2 regions of the Mesorhizobium sp. M0954 genome follow, and region 2 is predicted to be linked to the other one. Evidence: riboswitches for the same ligand, from Rfam matches in the RefSeq annotation. Region 2 holds a riboswitch; the other holds the start of a gene.

Region 1 (7,453 bases), on a different contig from region 2:
CGGAACGCCAGCCCGATGCAGGAGCCGCCGCGGTCGAGGCCGAGCACCAGGCCCGGCCGTTCGCGCGTGCCGCGATGCACGAAAGAATAGACGCAGAGCGAACGGCGGTAGCCATGCAGGCGGGCGCGCCGCGTCTCGACATGTGCGAATCCCGGTCGCCAGATCAGTGAGCCGTAGCCAAAAACCCAAAAATCGCCCATATCGCCAAGCCTGATTGTGACGACCACCTCACCGGTGGTGTTTCAGTCCGTCTACCTGTTGGTGCCGCAAGCGACAGCCCGCCCGTGCCACCCCGCGTTAACGAAAGCCGCAGCATGACGTCAAGTGACGAGCGCCCGCCGCCCAGCCAACGTCGCCGCCTGTTGTGGCTTGCCGCTTTCATCCTCGTGCTGTTCGGCATCTACAGCGCGGGCTGGTTCTACCTGGCGGACCTGGTCGAGAGCGCCACCAAAAAGGCGGTCGCCGATCTCGACGACAAAGGCATCAAGGCCGACTGCGCCAATCTCGCGGTCAGCGGCTATCCCTTCAGCTTCACCGTTTCCTGCGACAGCCTGGCTTACGAGGACGACAGCCGCAACGTCGCGGCATCGACAGGCAAGATCAACGCCGCCACGCAGATCACCCGCCTTCTGTCGCCTGCCGCCGAGCTCAGGGGGCCGCTCAGGACCTCTGTTCCCGGCATGACCCCGCTCTGGATCGACTGGGATGATCTGCGGGCCGACATGAAGCTGTCCTGGCCGCTGCCGAGACGCCTCTCGCTGCAGGCAGAAGGCCTGTCCGGCCAGACCGATCCGGCAGACGACACCGATCCCGTCTCGCTGTTCAGCGCCGGAACCGCCACCGGACAATTGCGCCCAAACGGCCCGGACATCGACTCTGCCGGCAATTTCACCGATCTTGAAATCGACGCAGCGGCCATCGGCGGGCGCGTCTTGCCGCCGCTCGACGGCAGCGGCGACGTCACGCTGAAAAACGGCGTGACACTGATCAAGGCAAATCCGAAGAGCCTGCGCGGCCAGGCGGCCGAAATCCACGAGCTCGATCTGTCGTCCGGAACTGCGCGCATCACCGTTTCCGGACCGCTGTCGGTCGATGACGACGGTCTCATAAATGCCGACCTGACGATCAGGCTCAATGATCCAAAGGCCGTGGCGGCAATCCTCGCCACCGCCATCCCCGAGCAGAAGAAAGAGATCCAGACCGGCTTTGCCGGACTGGCGCTCCTCGGCAACCAGCCGTCGATGCCGCTCAAGATCGTCAGGGGCAAGGCCTCGCTCGGCTTCATCCCGCTCGGCAAGATCAAGCCGCTCGACTAGAGCAATTCCAGGAAAAGTGTGAAACGGTTTTCCGTCCGGAATTGCGCAAAACAAAGAGATAGAGCCGTTCGGCGTTTCTGTGAAACGATGAACCGCTCTAAGCCAGGCTGGCCTGCGATCGGCCTGCCGCGGCTTATCCCTTCGGCGGGTGTTCGACTGCCTGGCGGCCGAAATCCGGTACGTCGATATCCTGGCCGGCCTCGATGATCGAGCGGCGGACGGCGCGGGTGCGGGTGAACAGGTCGAACAGTTTTTCGCCGTCGCCCCAGCGGATCGCCCGCTGCAGCGAGGACAGATCCTCGGAAAACCGCGCCAGCATTTCGAGAATGGCGTCCTTGTTGTGCAGGCAGACGTCGCGCCACATGGTCGGGTCGGACGCCGCGAGACGGGTGAAGTCGCGAAAGCCGGAAGCCGAGTATTTGATGACCTCGGACTTGGTCACCGACTCCAGATCGTCGGCGGTACCGACGATGTTGTAAGCGATAATATGCGGCAGGTGCGAAACGATGGCCAGCGTCATGTCGTGATGCTGCGGGTCCATCGTGTCGATGTTGGAGCCGCAGCGGCGCCAGAATTCCGAGAGCTTTTCCAGTGCTGCGGGATCGGTGCCGGGCAGCGGCGTGAAAATGCACCAGCGGTTCTCGAACAGTTCGGCAAAACCGGCGTCCGGTCCCGATTTTTCGGTGCCGGCCAAAGGATGGCCGGGGATGAAGTGCACGCCATCAGGCACGTGCGGCTGCATCTGCGCGATCACCGACGCCTTGGTCGAGCCGACATCGGTGAGGATGGCGCCCTTCTTCAGCGCCGGCGCGATCTCCGCGGCGACCGTACCGGAAGAACCGACCGGCACCGAAACGATAACCAGATCAGCATCGCGAACCGCCTCTTTCGCATCCGTCGTATAGGTGTCGCCAAGGCCGAGTTGGCTCGCCCGTGCCAGCGTCGCTTCGCTGCGCGTCGAAATCGCGATTTGGCCGGCGAGCCCCTCGCGGCGGATGACGCGGGCCAGCGACGAGCCGATCAGGCCGATGCCGACCAGCGCGATTTTTTCGAACATCGGTGATGTCATGGTGTTCTAGCTTTTCAGGAATGTCGCGAGTGCTGCGACAACGCCGCGATTGGCCTCTTCGGTGCCGATGCTCATGCGCAGCGCGTTGGGAAAACCGTACCCGGAAACGCGCCGCAATATGTAGCCGCGCGCACTGAGGTAGTCGTCGGCGGCCGCCGCCGAATGCTTTTTGTCCTCGGGAAAGTGGATGAGGATGAAATTGCCGACGCTCGGTGTCACCCGCAGCCCGAGCCCGCTTAATTGCTCGCTCAGCCAGGCCAGCCAGGTCTCGTTGTGCGCGACGCTGCGTTCGATGTGGGCACGGTCGCGGATCGCCGCGATGCCGGCCTCGATTGCCGTCGCATTGACGTTGAAGGGTCCCCGCACGCGGTTGATCGCGTCGATGACGTGCATTGGCGCATACATCCAGCCGATCCGCGCCCCGCCCAGGCCCAATTTGGAGAAAGTGCGGGTCATGACCACGTTTTCCGCGCTGCCCACCAACTCGACGCCGGCTTCATAATCGTTGCGCCGGACATATTCGGCGTAAGCTGCATCCAGCACCAGAAGCACGTTTCGCGGCAGGCCGGCATGCAGGCGGCGCACCTCCTGGAACGGCAAGTAGGTGCCGGTTGGATTGTTTGGATTGGCAAGGAAGATGATCCGGGTAGCCGGCGTCACCGCGGCGAGGATCGCATCGATATCGGCGCGTTCATCGGTCTCCTTGACCGTCACCGGGACGGCACCGGCCGACTGTATGTAGATCTTGTAGACCATGAAGCCGTGTTCGGTGATGATGGCTTCGTCGCCGGGCGCGAGGTAGGTCTGCGCCAGCAGGCCCAGAATCTCGTCGGAGCCGTTGGAGCAGACGATGTTCGCCGGGTTGAGCCCGTGCACCTCGGCGATCGCTTCCCTCAGGCGCATGGCGCTGCCGTCGGGATAGACCGCGAGCTTGTCGGCGACCGCGCGCGCGGCCTCTATCGCCTTTGGCGAAGGGCCGAGCGGGTTCTCGTTCGCCGACAATTTATGGACCTTGGCGACACCTTCAGGCGCCGCGCTCTTGCCGGGCACATAGGCTTCGATGTCCATGATGCCGGCGCGGGGCTTTGGACGTGTCTGATCCGGTGTCTGACTCATTTCATGAAATCCGTCGAGAGTGCCTCCATCCGGAAGCCGCAGCGGAAATACAAGCCGTGGCCCGGAATGTCGAGGGCCGGCAATTCGGGATCAAGAACTTGCCGTTGACGAAGCCATGCGCGAGTCATAGAAGAACGGCTACAGTTCCGTGGTGATTTGGCCGGTCGGCTTGCAGCCACGTTAAACAACTTGCTAAAGGGCCGTTTGCATCTTGTAACCGGCTTTGCGAAGGCATGGCCGGTTTTTTGTTGCCCAGACCGGTGGACAACTGAAGGCCGGGCAAGGAGATGTGATGGTCGCTTTGCGCGCGCGAAAAACCAACAACGAGGCCGACCAGCCGTCGAGCCCGGTGTTGCGTTTCGGCGCCGACAAGCCGCTCAAGCTCGACGCCGGCACGCTGCTGTCGCCGTTCCAGATTGCCTACCAGACCTATGGCACGCTCAACGACGCGCGCTCCAACGCCATCCTCGTCTGCCATGCGCTGACCGGCGACCAGCATGTCGCCAACACCAATCCGGTGACCGGCAAGCCGGGCTGGTGGGAAGTGCTGATCGGTCCCGGCAAGATCATCGATACCGACCGTTTCTTCGTCATCTCGTCAAACGTCATCGGCGGCTGTCTCGGCTCCACCGGCCCCGCCTCGACCAATCCCGCCACCGCCAAGCCCTACGGGCTCGACCTGCCGATCATCACCATCCGCGACATGGTGCGGGCGCAGCTGATGCTGGTCGAGCATTTCGGCATCGAACAGCTGTTCAGCGTGCTTGGCGGCTCGATGGGCGGCATGCAGGTGCTGCAATGGGCCTCCAGCTATCCGGAGCGCGTCTTCTCGGCGCTGCCGATCGCCACCGGTGCCCGCCATTCCTCGCAGAACATCGCTTTCCACGAGGTCGGCAGGCAGGCAGTGATGGCCGACCCGGACTGGCATGGCGGCAAATATTTCGAGCATGGCAAGCGGCCGGAAAAGGGGCTGGCGGTGGCGCGCATGGCCGCCCACATCACCTATCTGTCGGAAGCAGCGCTGCACCGCAAGTTCGGCCGCAACCTGCAGGACCGCGAAGCGCTTACCTTCGGCTTCGATGCCGACTTCCAGATCGAGAGCTATCTGCGCCATCAGGGCATGACCTTCGTCGATCGCTTCGATGCCAACTCCTATCTCTACATGACGCGGGCGATGGATTATTTCGATCTCGCCGCCGACCATGGCGGCCGGCTGGCCGATGCCTTCGCCGGCACCAAGACGCGCTTCTGCCTGGTTTCGTTCACCAGCGATTGGCTGTTCCCGACCGAGGAGAGCCGCTCGGTCGTGCACGCGCTGAACGCAGCCGGCGCCTCGGTATCGTTCGTCGAGATCGAGACCGACCGCGGCCACGACGCCTTCCTGCTCGACGAACCGGAACTGTTCGCCGCCATCAAGGGCTTCATCGCCTCGGCCGCGCGGGCGAGAGGGCTCGGCGCATGACCCCGAAAAGTTGCGGACCGTTCGGATCAGGATCATGCGCCAGGCAGGAGCCGAAGGCATGAGCGTCAACCGCGCCCAGCGCGTCGACCTCGAAGTCGTCGCCGATCTCATCCCGCCGCAGTCGCGGGTGCTGGACGTCGGTTCCGGCGACGGCCTGCTGCTCGAATTGCTGCAGGAGACCAAGAAGGTCGATGGCCGCGGGCTGGAACTGTCGCAGCGCGGCGTCAACGAATGCGTGGCGCGCGGCCTGTCGGTTATTCAAGGCGATGCCGACAAGGATCTCCAATTCTATCCCGACAAGGGTTTCGACTTCGTCGTTCTGTCGCAGACCTTGCAGGCGACCCGCAATCCGAAGCTGGTGCTCGACGAACTGCTCCGGATCGGCAACCGCGCCATCGTCTCATTCCCGAATTTCGGCCACTGGCGGGTGCGCCTTTCGCTGCTCTTCAACGGCCGCATGCCGGTGACCAAGGACCTGCCCTATTCCTGGTACGACACGCCCAACATCCATTTCTGCACCATTCGCGACTTCGTCAATCTGTGCGACGAGCTTGGCGCGACGGTGGAAAAGGCAACCGCGCTCGACGCCAACGGCCAGCGGATCGGCTTCTCCATGCCTTGGTGGTTCTGGAACTTTTTCGGCCAGCAAGCGGTATTCCTGCTGAAACGATAGGTTTGACAGGCAGAAGCAACGAACCTCAGACCTGCGCAAGAAACCATATTTTCAATTTTCAATCCAATGAAGTTGCCCGGCATTCTTTGTTGCTTTAACAGGTCTCAAACGGGTTGGTTTGGGGGAAGCAATGAAGACGTTAGTATTAGCAACAGCTTTGATGTCGGCCACTTTGATTTCCGGATGCACGACGTCGAAGACCGATTTCCAGAATGGACAAGTCGCGTTGAGCGGCAGCCCGGCGCTGAAACGGCAGGCGATCCAGCGGTGCATGACCAAATTCAAGATGCGGTTCGGCAAGGTTGAAAGGGCAAACCTCGCCGCGCTCATGAACGTCCCGGATGCCGGATTGGAACACACGTTCTGCACGCGATTGATGAACGGCTTCGCGAACGGCAGGATCAACTACTCGGATTACCTGGCTGCATTGTCGCATGGCGACATGTCCAACGCGATCAAGGTGCTGCAGGGGCGGTGAAGCTGCCGATGCAGACGCGATCCAAATTCGGTGCCGCCAGATAGATGGCGGCACCATAGACGCCGGTTGTACCCGATCATTCCCTCTATTCAAGCACGTCCGTGGCCTTGTGCGGGTGCTGGATGCCATCAACGAAGACCACGTCGGACCGGGAATTGCTGGTACGCAGCGGCAATATCTCCTGATAGGCGGGCGAGTCGTACCATGCACGTGCCTGCTGCCGGTTGGGAAACTCGATGACTATGAGATAGCCCGGCCAGGTGTTTTCAACGACTTCCACCTCGCCTCCGTGCACCACGAAGCGGCCGCCAAACGGTTCCAGCGTGGCATCGATCTTGTGCAGGTACTCGGCGATCTGCGGTCCCGGCGTGACCTGGCGCATATGGGCGACGGCGTAGGCGGTCATGGCGTAACTCCTTGTGGTCGAAGGCCGGACAACCGGCTTGATGGGAGCAGTTTGCCGAGACGTCGCGCACAGGTCGATTACCCCCGAGGTAATGACACTGAATACAAAACCGACGCGCCGCTGCCGTCAGCGGAAAGATATTTCCGCCTGGCACCGATGATTTCCACCCACCTGCGCTGTCCTTATCGATGAGCGCGCCTGGATGGTCCGGCGGCCGGGAATAGAGAGGTGATCCATGGGATCGTTGCAAAATCAGAATGTCGTCGTCGTCGGAGGCAGCCGTGGTGTCGGCCGCTCCATCGCGGAGGCCGCCCTCAAGGAGAAAGCGACGGTGCTGGCCGTCGCCCGCGGAAAACAGGCCCTGGCGCAATTTGCCTGGGAGGTCTCGGGCGTGAAGACGCTTGCGGCCGATGCTACGATGGACTCCGCCCCGGATAAGGTCTTCGCCGCGCTTGAGCCGGACGTACTGGTGATCTGCGCAGGTGCGCTGGCGCCTTCTGCGCCGGTGCATGAACAGAACTGGAAGGCGTTCTCGGCAAATTGGGACACGGACGTCAAGGCGTCGTTCCTGTTTTGCCGGGCCGCTCTGCGGCGTCCGCTCAAGCCGGGGACCCGGATCGTTCTGATCTCCAGCGGCGCGGCCTTGACCGGCGGACCACCGAACGCCGGCGGCTATGCTGGCGCAAAACGCATGCAGATGTTCCTGGCCGGTCATAGCCAGAAGGAGGCCGACCGGCTTGGCCTCGGCCTGCGCTTCATGGCGCTCGCGCCGATGCGCATCATGCCGGAAACCGGCGTGGGCAAAGCCGGCGTCGACAGCATAGCGGCCTATATGGGCATCCAGCCGGCGGACTTCATCGCCGCCATGACCGACATGCAAACGCCGGCCGATGTCGGACGGGCGGTGGTCGCACTCGCCACCGGCCAGCCGCA
Region 2 (7,453 bases):
GTTTGATCAACGATGCGCGTCATCTCCTTGCCCGACTCGAGCGCAGGTGCCGAAAAACAATGTCATTTAAGTGACACATGACAATGATGGTGTGCAGGCTTGTGCCGGGCGACTCAGCGTTCTGTCGAATTGTTGAAAACGGCCGTCATGCGGCCGGCACTTCTGGAGTGACCAGATCTCGATGGAACCGACATTCGCAGCCGCTCTCCTTTCCATAGCCCTCCTTCTTTCAAATCTCGCCAGCATCCTGTTAGCTTCGCTGAAGCTGAAGCGACCAGCCAGGATCGCACCGCCCGCCAACGCGCCGCCGGTATCGATCGTCATCCCGGCACGCGGCGTCGAGCCGTTTGCCGAAGAGACGCTGGAGCGCGCCTTCTCACTCGACTGGCCGCGCTACGAACTCATCTTCTGCGTTGCCCATGCCGACGACCCGGTGGTCAAGCCGATCACCGCCGCAATGGCGCGCTTTCCAGCTATTCGCGCCCGCCTTCTAGTCGGTGACGACCGCATCAGCGGCAATCCAAAACTCAACAATTGCGTGAAGGGTTGGGAAGCGGCGCATTATCGCTGGGTTATTCTTGCCGATTCCAATGTGCTTATGCCGAGCGACTACGTCCAGCAGCTGATGGCGGCATGGCGGCATGGCACTGGCCTCGTCTGCTCGACGCCGATCGGCTCACGGCCGGACAGTTTCTGGGGGGAGGTCGAATGCGCCTTTCTCAACACGCTGCAGGCACGCTGGCAGTACGCTGGAGAGGCGCTCGGCCTCGGCTTCGCGCAGGGCAAGAGCATGTTGTGGAACAAGCCGATGCTCGACGCCAATGGCGGCATCCGCGCGCTTGCCGCCGAGATCGCCGAGGACGCCGCCGCGACCAAGCTGGTCAACGGGCTCGGACTGCGGGTCAATCTTGTCGCCTCGCCCTTCGAACAGCCGCTCGGCCGGCGCACGCTTGGCGAGATCTGGTCGCGGCAGGCGCGCTGGGCGCGGCTGCGCCGCGTCACCTTCGCGCTGTTCTTCGCCCCCGAGATCCTGATCGGCGCGGCGCCGCCGCTGGTGCTTGCGCTGATCGCGGCGGCTGACGCCGGCGTCAGCCTGCCGGCAACCGCCATCGCCGTGCTGGTCGCGGCCTACCTGCCGGAATGCGCCTTGGCCTCGGCCAAGGGATGGCAGCTGTCGCCGCGCACGATCCCGGCGATGATGGCGCGAGACCTGATGCTTCCCGCCATTTGGGCGCGCGGATGGCTGAGCGGCGCCGTCGACTGGCGCGGCAACGTGATGACTATCCAGACAAAGACCGTCGCGGAGCTGGAAGAGACCCCGTCCGGCGCCTGATCGGCGCGTCCCCGCTCGCCTCTGTTCGGCCATCCCTTATCCGGCAACTCTCAGTGCCTGCTCGATGTCTTCGAGCAGGTCGTCGGCGTCCTCAAGGCCAACTGACAGCCTGAGTGTTCCCGGTCCGATGCCGAGCTCGGCGCGGGCCTCATCGGTCAAGTTCTTGTGCGTCGTCGTCGCCGGATGGGTGATCAGGCTCTTGGCGTCGCCGAGATTGTTGGAAATGAGCACGACGTCGAGTGCGTTCTGGAAGGCAAAGGCCGCCTGCTTGCCGCCCTTCACATCGAGGCAGATCAGCGTCGAGCCACCCGACATCTGCTTCTTGACCACGGCCGCTTGCGGGTGGTCGGCACGGCCAGGATAGATGACACGGGCGATTTGCGGACGCTCGGCCAGGAAATCCGCGATGCGGCCGGCACTTTCCGTCTGCTGGCGTACGCGTAGCGGCAGCGTCTCAAGGCCTTTCAGCAGCGTCCAGGCATTGAAGGGCGAGAGGCTTGGGCCGGTGTGGCGGAAATAGTCATGCAGGTTCTCGTCGATCCATTTCTTGTCCGACAGAACGATGCCGCCAAGACAGCGCCCCTGGCCGTCAATATGCTTCGTGGCCGAATAGACGACGATGTGGGCGCCGAGCTGCAGGGGTTTCTGCTGCAAGGGCGTGGCGAAGACATTATCGACGATCAGCCTGGCGCCGATCGAATTGGCAAGTGCCGCGACGGCGGCAATGTCGATCACTTCCAGCGTAGGATTGGTCGGGCTTTCCAGGAAGAACAGTTTGGTGTTCGGCTTGACCGCCTTTTCCCAATTGGCGATGTCGGTGCCGTCGACCAGCGTTGCCTCAATGCCGTATTTCGGCGCCAGCGTCTCGACCACCCAGCGGCAGGAGCCGAACAGCGCGCGCGCCGCTACGATATGGTCGCCCGCCTTGGCGCTGCACAGCAGTGCTGCCGTCACCGCCGCCATGCCGGATGCCGTGGCGCGCGCGTCTTCGGCTCCTTCCAGCGCGCACATGCGTTTTTCAAACATGTCGACCGTCGGATTGGCATAGCGCGAATAGATGAAGCCCGGCTCCTCGCCCTTGAAGCGGGCCTCCGCCGCTTGCGCCGTCTCGTAGACATAGCCTTGGGTGAGATACATCGCCTCGGAGGTCTCGCCAAAGCCGGAACGCAGCGTTCCGGCATGCACGAGTGCGGTCTGAGGCTTCCAGTCGCGCTTCTTGGTCATCATTCCATCCAAACACCAAAATTGGTCCAAACAACAAAAAACCGGTCGCGAAAGTCGCAACCGGTCCATATGGCCTTGCGGCCCGACGGTCCTTTAGCGACTTGTTTAACGTGGCTGCAAGCCGACCGGCCAAATCACCACGGGATAACGAGCTTTAGACCCGCGCCACGCTTGCGTCAATTGCCGGCATGATTAAGAGGGTTGTACCAAGCAGGTGCCAAAGGCGTCCACGGTCGGACCTGCGACAGAACAAGACCTCGCCCGGCGTTCGAACGGAGCCAGACCCTTGCGGCAGACAGGCATTCTTCCCGATCAGGATATTTCCGCGCTGTTCCAGACGGGCGCGCTGAAATCGCCGCGCACGCTCGATGCCGATCAGATCCAGCCGGCCAGCCTTGACCTCAGGCTCGGCGACAAGGCCTGGCGGGTGCGTGCTTCCTTCTTGCCCGGCCCGGACCACAGGGTAGCCGACAAGCTCGACCGGCTGAAGCTGCACGAGATCAACCTCGCCGAAGGTGCTGTGCTGGAAACCGGCTGCGTCTACATCGTGCCGCTGCTCGAAAGCCTGGCGCTGCCCGCCCATATTTCCGCCTCCGCCAACCCGAAAAGCTCGACCGGACGGCTCGATATCTTCACTCGGGTAATGACCGACCGCGGCCACGAGTTCGACAAGATCGCCGCCGGCTATGAAGGCCCGCTCTATCTGGAGGTCAGCCCGCGCACTTTCCCGATCGTCGTGCGCACCGGCTCGCGGCTGTCGCAGATCAGGTTCCGCACCGGCAATGCGCTCTTGTCGGAAAGCGAGCTGCACGACCTGCACCGCACCGAGATGCTGGTCGCCACCGAACCACCCAACATCTCAGGCGGCGGCATCGCGCTGTCGATCGACCTCGACGGCGACAAGGATGGGCTTGTCGGCTATCGCGGCAAGCACCACACCGGCCTGGTCGACGTCGACAAGCGCGCCGCGCAGGATGTCGTCGATTTCTGGGAGCCGCTTTACAAGAGCGGTGCCGGCGAGCTGGTGCTCGATCCGGACGAATTCTATATTCTGGTGTCGCGCGAGGCGGTGCATGTGCCGCCGCTCTACGCGGCCGAAATGACGCCCTTCGATCCGCTGGTCGGCGAGTTCCGCGTCCATTATGCCGGTTTCTTCGACCCGGGTTTCGGCCATTCGGCGTCGGGCGGCACCGGCAGTCGGGCGGTGCTCGAGGTGCGTAGCCACGAAGTGCCGTTCATCCTCGATCACGGCCAGATCGTTGGACGGTTGGTCTACGAGCACATGCTGAAACGGCCGCGGGCGCTCTACGGCACAGATCTCGGCTCGAACTATCAGGCGCAGGGCCTGAAACTGTCCAAGCATTTCCGCGCCGCCCGCTGAGCTTGTTCGCAATTCCGTCAGCCGCGAAACAGATATTCTTTCGCGGCGCCAAGGCAGCCATGAAACTGACCGATAAAGAGCAGTTCTCGCACTGCCAATCGCTTCTTCCCCCAAAATCCTCTGGTTTGCTTCTCGTCGTCAAGTGAGGCGCTTGAGCTGGACTGCAAGGGGAACAACTGCTTGTCGATACATCCCAGCACATGGGCTCTGGCGGAGTCGATACCGCAGGCTCTGCCATTGTCGTTCAGTCTGTCAGCGCGGAGTGCGGACGTCATGCGATCCGCGTTGCGCATCAGAAAGCTCACTTGCGATTTCGAATAACCGGTGGCCAGAAGCCGGTTAGTCATCGACATCCGGGCCCCGCGATAGGATTTTGCGCTGCATTGTCCGGCGCTGTAAGCCGCTGGGGAGAAATAGGCGAGGAACAGGACTAAACTTACGAACACAGTGCCAATCCGCAGGCCGTTCATTTCTCGCCCCTGAATTATGTCACCAGTTTACAACGCCTTCACCGCCACCTTCACCGGCTGCTCGATTTCAAGCGGGTTGCGCAGAGGCAGGCCGAAATCCTGCGCCTCGATTTCGAATACGTCACCGGCCTCGGTCCTGATGCCGTCGGCAAAGGACAGCGTCGCCGTGCCGAACATGTGCACATGCACGTCGCCCGGCTGGCGGAAGGCCGAGTATTTGAAGTGGTGATGCTCGAGATTGCCAATGGTGTGCGACATGTTCGCCTCGCCCGACAGGAACGGCTTTTCCCAAAGCAGCTTGCCGTCGCGCAGGATGCGTGAAGCGCCGCGGATATCGGACGGCAGATCGCCGATCAGGATCTCCGGCCCGAACGAAGCGTTGCGCAGCTTGGAATGGGCAAGGAAGAGATAGTTCACACGCTCGGTGACGTGGTCGGAAAACTCGTTAGACAGCGTGAAGCCGACGCGGAACGGGGCGCCGTCGTCGCCGATCACATAGATACCGGCGATTTCCGGCTCCTCGCCGGCATCCTGGGCGAAGGCCGGCGACATAAGCGCCGCCCCGGGCGCCACCGCCATGGTGCCGTTGCCCTTGTAGAACCATTCCGGCTGCACGCCGATCTGGCCTTTCGCCGGCTTGCCGCCCTCAAGCCCCATGCGGAACATCTTCATGGAATCGGTCAGCTGTTCCTCGCCGTCCGTGCTGAGCTTCTTGTGCATGGAATCGCGGGTCGCGGCGGAGCCGAGATGCGTCAGCCCGGTGCCGGTGAGATGGAGATGCGCCGGATCGGGATGGTTGATCGGCGACAGCAGCCGTCCCTTCTTGTAGGCTGCGTCGAGATCGACGGTTTCGCCGAAGCCCTTGCGCTCGATCAGGGCGACAAGCCCGCTGCCGGTACGCGCGGCTTCCATCGCCAGCGAATAGACGCTGCGGGCGCCGTTGATGACGCGGGTCTTGCCGCCGTTGCGGGCAACGACGCGGATCGTCTCGGCGTCGTCGAGGATTTGTGAGATCAGCATGGTAACCCTCTCTGAATTGTGGGCTGGCCTGCCCTTTCTCGGCAAACCCTGCCCTGCGCGGCCAGGACCCTGTCCGCGCCTCGGTTGAAATTCTTCGTCCGGATTGCGCTCGCGGATCAGGTCCCTCGGGGGACTTCTTTGCGCCGCCCGGCAGCGCCGCGATGTGACCCGTATGCCTCCTGGTTGCCTCTCAAGCCTTGTTCTTGTTGTAGACGTCGAAGACGACGGCGCCGAGCAGCACCAGGCCTTTGACCACCTGCTGCCAGTCGACATTGACGCCCATGATCGACATGCCGTTGTTCATGACGCCCATGATGAAGCCGCCGACCACCGCGCCGATGACCTGGCCGACGCCGCCCATCGCCGAAGCGCCACCGATGAACACCGCGGCGATGACGTCGAGCTCGCTGCCGAGGCCGGCCGCCGGCACAGCCTGCCCCAGGCGCGCTGCGATAATCAGACCGCCGAGTGCCGACAGCACGCCCATATTGATGAACACCATCAACGTCAGCCGTTCGGTCTTGATGCCCGATAGCTGGGCTGCCTTGGCATTGCCGCCCATTGCATAGATGCGACGGCCGATCGTCATGCGTTTGGTAACGAAGACGAACAACGCGATCAGCACGCCCATCACCATGAGAACGATGGGGAGGCCCCTATAGGTGGCGAATTGGTAGACGAGAAACAGCGCCAGCGCGCTGATCACCAGGGTCTTGACGACGAACAGCGAGAAGGGCTCGGCTTCGTAGCCATGCTTCTCGCGGGTGCGCCGAGCCCTGAGCCCGAAATAGGCATAGGCGAGCACGGCGACGAGGCCGATCACGATCGTCGTCAGGTGCAGCGTCAGGCCGCTGCCGACAATGGTTTTGCCGGCGGCGTTCACGGTTGGCGGTATCAGCGTCAATGGGCCGATCAGGTCCGGAATGAAGCCGGAACTGAGCGCCTTGAAGCCGACGGGAAGCGGCCCTACGGAAGACCCGCCACCCAGCAGCGCCTGGCAGATGCCGCGGAAGATCAGCATGCCCGCCAGCGTGACGATAAAGCTCGGTATTCGGTGATAGGCAATCCAGTAGCCTTGTGCCGCGCCGATCGCACCACCGACGATCAGGCAGATGATCGACACCACCAGCGGATTGCTCAATGGGCCAAGCGGCCAGATGACCATCATCATCGCCGCCAGTGCGCCGATGAAGCCGGCGACGGAGCCGACGCTGAGATCGATGTGACCCGAAACGATCACCAGAAGCATGCCCAGCGCCATCACGATGATGAAGCTGTTCTGCTGCACGAGATTGCTGAGGTTCACCGGCTTGAACAGCGTTCCGGACGTGGTGAACTGGAAGAACACCATGATTGCGATCAACGCCAGCACCAACCCGTATTCGCGCAGGTTGGTGACCAGCGCCGAGACGGCAATGCGAGGTCCCTGTTGTAGATCCTGGGCAACGCCGGTCTGCGGCCCGGGAGCGCTTTCGGTGCTCATGATGCTTTTCCTTCTCCGCGGACGATGGCGCGCATTATCTTTTCCTGGCTGGCGTCGCTTGCCGCCATTTCGCCGACGATGCGTCCTTCGTTCATGACGTAGATGCGGTCGGTGATGCCGAGCAGTTCGGGCATTTCCGACGAGATGACGATGATTGCCTTACCCTCGGAGGCGAGACGCGCGATGATCGTATAGATTTCATACTTGGCGCCGACGTCGATACCGCGTGTCGGCTCGTCGAGGATCAGCACTTCCGGATTGGCGAACAGCCATTTCGACAGCACCACCTTCTGCTGATTGCCGCCAGAAAGGTTGCCGGTCATCTGGTAGACGCTCGAGGCGCGGATATTGGTCCTGCCGCGATAATCGTTGGCGACCGAAAGCTCGCGCAAATCGTCGATCACGCCGTGGCGCGACACGCCGGGCAGGTTGGCCAGAGTGATGTTGTGCTTGATGTGGTCGATCAGGTTGAGCCCGTAGGTCTTGCGGTCCTCGGTAACGTAGGCGATGCCGTGTTCCACCGCCTTGCTCACCGAAGAGAC

Evidence for each region. Region 2 has a riboswitch for S-adenosylmethionine ahead of NKH93_RS06100 (O-succinylhomoserine sulfhydrylase). Riboswitches for the same ligand answer to the same signal wherever they lie in the genome.
Region 1: another riboswitch for S-adenosylmethionine. It lies ahead of metX (homoserine O-acetyltransferase MetX); the one in region 2 lies ahead of NKH93_RS06100 (O-succinylhomoserine sulfhydrylase).

Annotation. Positions count from the first base shown of each region.
Region 1 is NZ_JAMYNR010000008.1:105,021-112,473, reverse strand. Features, by position in the region: gene NKH93_RS13385 (gamma-glutamylcyclotransferase) at 1-200, opposite strand, end outside; gene NKH93_RS13380 (DUF2125 domain-containing protein) at 315-1,316, shown strand; gene NKH93_RS13375 (prephenate/arogenate dehydrogenase family protein) at 1,450-2,385, opposite strand; gene hisC (histidinol-phosphate transaminase) at 2,392-3,501, opposite strand; SAM riboswitch at 3,640-3,717, shown strand; gene metX (homoserine O-acetyltransferase MetX) at 3,794-4,963, shown strand; gene metW (methionine biosynthesis protein MetW) at 5,022-5,636, shown strand; gene NKH93_RS13355 (hypothetical protein) at 5,688-5,909, opposite strand; gene NKH93_RS13350 (hypothetical protein) at 5,908-6,114, shown strand; gene NKH93_RS13345 (DUF1330 domain-containing protein) at 6,200-6,520, opposite strand; gene NKH93_RS13340 (SDR family NAD(P)-dependent oxidoreductase) at 6,756-7,453, shown strand, end outside.
Region 2 is NZ_JAMYNR010000003.1:188,969-196,421, reverse strand. Features, by position in the region: gene NKH93_RS06105 (ceramide glucosyltransferase) at 182-1,333, shown strand; gene NKH93_RS06100 (O-succinylhomoserine sulfhydrylase) at 1,370-2,560, opposite strand; SAM riboswitch at 2,631-2,708, opposite strand; gene NKH93_RS06095 (2'-deoxycytidine 5'-triphosphate deaminase) at 2,844-3,938, shown strand; gene NKH93_RS06090 (hypothetical protein) at 3,956-4,408, opposite strand; gene araD1 (AraD1 family protein) at 4,436-5,428, opposite strand; gene mmsB (multiple monosaccharide ABC transporter permease) at 5,619-6,911, opposite strand; gene mmsA (multiple monosaccharide ABC transporter ATP-binding protein) at 6,908-7,453, opposite strand, start outside.